DNA from 2 places in the Exiguobacterium sp. s192 genome. Region 1 is predicted to be linked to the other one. Evidence: a T-box and tRNA genes for the amino acid it is inferred to sense, from the RefSeq annotation. Region 1 holds a T-box; the other holds one or more tRNA genes.
What was found. The T-box of region 1 lies ahead of leuS (leucine--tRNA ligase). A T-box ahead of a tRNA ligase gene usually reads a tRNA of that ligase, here a tRNA-Leu.

Region 1 (3,423 bases):
TGACGCCGCAGGAATTGGCACTGGCCAAAGGTTCATTTCGGCAATGGGCAAGACAGCACCATGTCGTCTCGGAACTGATCCGGTTTAATCCGTTGACTAAAAACGAACAACAAGTTCCGGAGTGGACAGGAAAAGAATTCATTCGACATACGACAAGCATCGATCTTCGCCCCTCTGTAGACGAAATCATACAGACCTTTCATAAAAAAAACCGGAGTATGATTCGCAAGTCCTTGGCGTCTGAACTGACGGTCCGTTGTGGAGGAAAAGAGGATTTACAGACGTTCATTCAACTGTATTATCAAACGATGGACCGAAAAGACGCTTCGTTACATTATTATTTTACGACAGACTACTTTGAACAATTGTTTCAGCCGACGGAACTTTGCCGGCCCGTCTTATTGATGGCCGAGTGGCGGGGGCAAACAATAGGAGCGTACTTCATATTATTAGGTCATGACTATGCGCACGGTCATCTGATTGGTTGTCAGCGGGACGAGCATAAACTGTTTCCCAACCAACGCCTTGAATATGAAGCGATTTTGTACTCAAAAGCTGCGGGAATGGTCGAACAGCATTTGGGTGGCGGTTATAAGGAACGCGACAGCCTGTTTGAAAGCAAATGCCGTTACACCGGGTACCGGATGTTTGAATACCATCAAGGAAAAACGGTTTTATTGCCGCAAATCTACGAACAATTATGTAAGCAGTACGGTCGGAATGAAGCAGCGAATTATTTTCCCGAGTACCGGTATCATGAGACCGTCGTCTCGACTTGAATGGACCTGACAGTCTGCGGACTGTCATTTTTTTTGGTACGCTATCGGTGGGAGGGAAAACAATGAAAAAAACTGGACTGATTTTTGATATGGATGGTGTCATCCTGGATAGTGAAATTCAATATTTTAAAGTGCATCAGCAGATGTTCCGGACATTAGCGATTCCACTCGATCGTGTTCAATACGCGACGTTCATGGGGAAAACAGGGGACGAAATGTGGCAGGAACTGATCACCCAACATGATTTGCCGCATTCGACGGAATCGTTGCTTGCACTTGAACATGAATTATTTCAACAGCATGCCAAGCCGGAAGAGTGTGGCTTAAAAGACGGTGTCCACGAGTTGATGGCGCTTGCGCGGACGGAAGGGTACAAGGTGGCCATTGCGTCGTCGAGTTCACTTGAAAAAATCAAACGCGTCATCACGCATTACGGATTGACGGTCGATGCGTACACGAGCGGATTTGAAGTCCCGCGGTCGAAGCCGGATCCGGCGATTTTCCGATTGGCGGCGCAACGGATTGATCAAGCGCCGGAGGCTTGTATCGTGATTGAAGATGCAGCGAACGGGATGATCGGGGCGAAGGAAGCGGGAATGGAAGTCATCGCCTTGCTGGATGAACGGATGCCGACACAAATCCTGCATCACGCGGACCACGTCGTCTCGTCGCATGCAGCAATCGGAGAAATTTTACGGAACCGTTGACGATAAGGGAAGATTCAGCTTACACTAACACATAGATAATCAATTGCGACGAACTGAAGTAGTAAGGGAGTCATTCCGTTTAGAGAGCTGGTGGTCGGTGCAAACCAGTCGGAATCGTCCGTGAACTCGTCAGGGAGCATGATTCGTGAACAGAAGTAGCGAATCCGGTCCTTCACACCGTTATCCGTGAATCAAGTGGTCTGTCTCGGCAGACAACGTGGGTGGTACCGCGGGAGACAAACCGGTCTTTCGTCCCTATTCTTAGGGGCGGAGACCGGTTTTTTGTATATTCAGAGGAGGAATAGAGATGCCGTACAATCATCGCGAGATCGAACCAAAATGGCAAGCGCGTTGGGAGCAAGACAATGCGTTCGTAACAACAGAAGATCCAGAAAAAGAAGGATTTTATGCGCTAGACATGTTTCCATATCCATCGGGAGCTGGACTGCATGTCGGACACCCGGAAGGATACACGGCAACGGATATCCTCGCCCGTATGAAACGCATGCAAGGTTATAACGTCCTTCACCCAATGGGATGGGATGCATTTGGTCTACCGGCGGAACAATACGCCCTTGATACGGGAAATGATCCGCGGGAGTTCACCGCTCAAAACATCGAGACGTTTAAACGTCAGTTAAAAGATTTAGGATTTTCTTACGATTGGGACCGTGAAATCAATACGACGGATCCGAAATACTACAAATGGACACAGTGGATATTTACGCAGTTGTATGAAAAAGGACTCGCGTTTGTCGATGAAGTAGCCGTCAACTGGTGCCCGGCACTCGGAACCGTGCTTGCGAACGAAGAAGTCATCGACGGCTTATCTGAACGTGGAAACCATCCGGTCGTCCGTGTCCCGATGCGTCAGTGGGTCTTGAAGATCACGGATTATGCCGAGCGGTTATTGGAAGATTTGGACGAGCTCGACTGGCCGGAATCCGTCAAGGAAATGCAACGGAACTGGATCGGTAAATCGGAAGGGGCGGAAATCGACTTTACGATTGACGGTCACAAAAAACAAGTGACGGTCTTCACGACGCGTCCGGATACCGTATTCGGAGCGACATACCTTGTCCTTGCGCCGGAGCATCCGTTTGTTTCGGATATCACGACAGCTGATCATGCGGAAGCCGTCAATACCTACATTGCGTCTGTTCAGACAAAATCTGATTTGGAACGGACGGATCTCGCCAAAGAAAAAACGGGTGTCTTCACAGGCGCATTTGCTGTCAATCCAATTTCTGGCGAACGTCTTCCGATTTGGATTGCAGACTATGTCTTGTCAACTTACGGCACAGGTGCCATCATGGCAGTTCCGGCACACGATGAGCGGGATCATGAGTTTGCGAAACAGTTTGACCTTCCGATCATTGAAGTCGTACAAGGCGGCAACGTTGAAGAAGCAGCGTATACGGGAGAAGGCGAACACGTCAACTCACAGATGCTCGACGGACTTTCGAAACAAGATGCGATCGACACGATCATCGCGGAACTGGAGACGAACCAAGTCGGTCGCAAGAAGATTACCTTCCGTCTACGGGACTGGTTGTTTAGCCGTCAACGGTACTGGGGCGAACCGATTCCGGTCGTCCATATGGAAGACGGAACGATGAAAACATTGGATAAATCGGAATTACCACTTGAGTTACCAATCATTCCTGAAATCAAGCCGTCGGGCACGGGAGAATCGCCGCTTGCGCTTGCTGAAGACTGGCTTGACTACACGGATCCCGTCACTGGACTCAAAGGGCGCCGTGAAACGAACACGATGCCGCAATGGGGCGGAAGCTGCTGGTACTACCTTCGTTTCATCGATCCGCATAACGAAGAAGCGATCGCGGACCCGGAGAAATTAAAGTATTGGTTACCGGTCGATATTTATATCGGTGGAGCAGAGCATGCCGTTCTTCACTTGCTGTACGCTCGCTTCT
Region 2 (3,423 bases), on a different contig from region 1:
CGAAGTATCGGAAGCAAGTGCCACCGATGTCCATCGTTCGTTGATGCAGATGCATCTCGCCGGCTGGTTCGATCAGGCAGCAGGCATCGTATTCGGACGGACAGCTGGTGGACGGACGATTGAAGATTATACGCTGACCGATGTGTACGATATGTTGAAGGAAAAATTGAAGGTTCCGATATTCTATGATCTCGATATCGGACATCAACCGCCGCAACTGACACTCGTGAACGGTGCACAGGCGACAATACGAATTCAAGGGAAAGATTCCAGAGTAGACATGACGTTCTGCTGATTTGGAAGAGGAGGACAGTTATGCAGATTCGAAAATTTCAATCATTGGCAGCGTACAAGCGGATTCATATCAATCCGGAAACACGTCGTATGACATTACCTGAACCGTTTTATGATGCGTTACAGTTAAAAGATGAGTTGATGTTGGCCCAAGTCGGTCAAGTGCTCGTCATGCGAAATCCGCAAGAAATGGTGGCAACGGAAACCGATTTGTTATCGGATATCGTTGAAGAAGGGTTTACAGGACAAGAATTGGTACAGGAATTTGCCTATCGAAAAGCACAGCAAGAACACCGTTTACGACAGGAAGTATTGCAAGACGAGATCGACTCCTCAGCCCAGTTACAAATCGAATTATGAGAATGGGAAGTGAAACGTGATGCGAAAACGAACGAAAATCGGATTGGGTGTCCTCGGATCCGGGATGCTTGCCGCAAGTTATTATTTTTATGAAATGGCGATTGCCACCAATCCGAAACCGTTCTTATCCAACAACCGTGACCTGAGTGACGAAATGGTCCGCTTGATGCAACCGGGACAAACGTGGATCAAAGAACAACCGCTTGAATTGATCGAAGTCAAAGCCCATGACGGCTTAACACTGCGCGGACACTATTTACCGCCGCTTGTACCGTCGGACCGGGTCGTTATTTTAGTGCATGGCTACGGCGGTGTCGGAACGGACTTAGCGGGATTCGCTTATTTGTATCACCAAGCCGGTTTTCATGTCATGATGCCGGATAATCGGGGGCATGGTAAAAGTGAAGGGAACTACATCGGTTTTGGCTGGCACGACCGGGAAGATTGTCTTCGCTGGACAGAATATCTGATTGCGCGTCTTGGTCAGGAAAGTGCGATTTTTCTGCACGGTGTTTCGATGGGCGGAGCGACCGTCCTGATGACGAGCGGAGAAGTACTGCCGCCGCAAGTCAAAGGCATCATTTCCGACTGTGCTTACACATCCGTCAATGCCGTTCTCGCTTATCAGATGAAACGGATGTACCGTCTGCCGCATTTTCCGTTTCTGGCAATGACCAGTCTACTGACGAAGTTGAAGGCTGGTTACTTTTTTAGTGAGGCTTCGGCGTTAAAACAAGTCAAACGGGCGACGGTTCCGATCCTGTTCCTGCACGGCGGTGCAGATACATTTGTTCCGACTTCAATGGTCTATGAGCTGTATCAGGCGTGTCCGACAGAAAAAGAGTTGGTGGTCATCCCGAATGCGGCGCACGCGATGGCCTATTTCGAAGATCCGGATACGTACGATACGGTCGTCGAACGTTTTGTCCGTCGGATTTTGAGTGATGATGAAGTGGGGAAATAATAAAAAAATGTTTGAAACCGTTGACAGAAAAACCTCTATTTAGTATTCTAATAACATAAATAGAAGTCGTCGTGGCGGAACTGGTAGACGCGCTAGACTCAGAATCTAGTGGTGGCAACACCGTGGAGGTTCAAGTCCTCTCGGCGGCATTTCATGCAAGTTCATCTAGAGCATCCTTTTGCGAAAGGGTGCTCTTTTTGAATTTCTATATTGAAGAAACGAACAAAAATATTACGTTTATTCGTAAAATTTGAATTTTTCTGATAAAATGTGTGTTAAGGAAAGTGAATGCAAGGAAAAAAGAGGGAGAAGGCATCCGCCTTCAAGAGAGGAGTTTTAACATGAAAAAGCAATTATCGGTTCTATTTTTGTTGATCAGTTGTCTGTTCGTATTAAGTGCCTGCAGCATCGGTTCGAAGGAGGAAACATCAGAGGACAAGACGTACAAAGTCGGAATCGACGTGACGTATCCGCCATTCGAGTACAAAGACGGCGATACGTACAAAGGAATCGACATCGACTTGATCAAAGCGATCGCGAAGGATCAAGATTTTAAGATTCAATTCGAAGCAATGGACTTCAGCGGAATCATTCCTGCTTTGCAGGCGAATCAGCTGGACGTGGCGATTGCCGGGATGAGTATCACACCGGAGCGGAAAAAAGTCGTGACGTTCTCCGATCCGTACTTTGAAGCCGGATTGATCTTAGTCGTCAAGGAAGACAATAACAAAATTAAATCAGTTGATGACTTAAAAGGCGAAAAAGTCGCCGTCAAAAAGGGAACGACCGGTGCAAAATACGCAACGGATAATGCAGAAAAATTAGGCATCACGGTTACACAATTCAATGACAGCCCGGCAATGTTCCAAGAAGTCAAAAATGGCAACGCAGCGGCTCTGATTGAAGACTATCCTGTCATTTCGTACGCAAACAAACAACAAAACCTCGGTCTGAAACTAGTCGGCGACCGACTCAACGGGGATAACTACGGCATCGCGGTCTTAAAAGGGGAAAACGAAGAGTTGATGAAAAAAATCAACGAAGGACTCGCTAACCTGAAAGAAAGCGGCGAGTACGACAAAATCGTAGATACGTATTTAAAATAAGCGGATTTGAACGAAAGACAAGGGAGTTGAGTCGCTGATGGAAGTCGCAAAAACGGCGTTTCCGTTTTTCTTGGAAGGATTACAGATTACACTTTATATTTTCATCATCGCGGTCATAGCCGGATTCATCATTGGTTTGATTGTCGCGTTGATGCGTTTGTCTCCACTGAAGATTTTAAACGCGATTGCCATCGTCTACATCGATGTCATCCGCGGGACACCATTTATCGTCCAATTGTTCTTCATCTATTTTGGACTCAATTCACTCGAATGGCTGTCGATGGACCGGATGTATGCCGGTATCTTGACGGTCGCAATCAATGCGGGTGCGTATTTCGCCGAGATTATTCGAGCCGGGATTCAGTCGATTGATAAAGGGCAAACTGAAGCGGCTCGTTCGCTCGGAATGACCGGGCGTCAGACGATGACACAAATCATCCTGCCACAGGCATTCCGGCGGATGTTGCCGACAATCACCAACCAATCGATTATCAGTTTAAAAGATACTTCGTTATTGTCGATTATCGGCATCGCAGATTTGACACAACAAGGGCAAGTGCAACAGGCGACGACGTTTGAACCGTTCATCGTGTGGACCGTCGTCGGTTTGATGTATTTCGTCGTCATTTATCTCCTTTCACTGTTAGCGAAATTCTTGGAACGGAGGTTTACCCTACGATGAGTATCATTGAAGTGAAA

Region 2: it has a tRNA-Leu gene. The T-box ahead of leuS (leucine--tRNA ligase) is inferred to sense a tRNA for this amino acid. The anticodon was not compared.

What each region holds. Positions count from the first base shown of each region.
Region 1 is NZ_JACSMS010000010.1:72,935-76,357, forward strand. Features, by position in the region: gene KNP87_RS14000 (peptidoglycan bridge formation glycyltransferase FemA/FemB family protein) at 1-779, shown strand, start outside; gene KNP87_RS14005 (HAD family hydrolase) at 842-1,486, shown strand; T-box leader at 1,526-1,746, shown strand; gene leuS (leucine--tRNA ligase) at 1,794-3,423, shown strand, end outside.
Region 2 is NZ_JACSMS010000001.1:583,108-586,530, forward strand. Features, by position in the region: gene KNP87_RS02990 (S66 family peptidase) at 1-295, shown strand, start outside; gene KNP87_RS02995 (hypothetical protein) at 316-654, shown strand; gene KNP87_RS03000 (alpha/beta hydrolase) at 674-1,618, shown strand; tRNA gene KNP87_RS03005 (tRNA-Leu) at 1,684-1,767, shown strand; gene KNP87_RS03010 (transporter substrate-binding domain-containing protein) at 1,960-2,724, shown strand; gene KNP87_RS03015 (amino acid ABC transporter permease) at 2,762-3,406, shown strand; gene KNP87_RS03020 (amino acid ABC transporter ATP-binding protein) at 3,403-3,423, shown strand, end outside.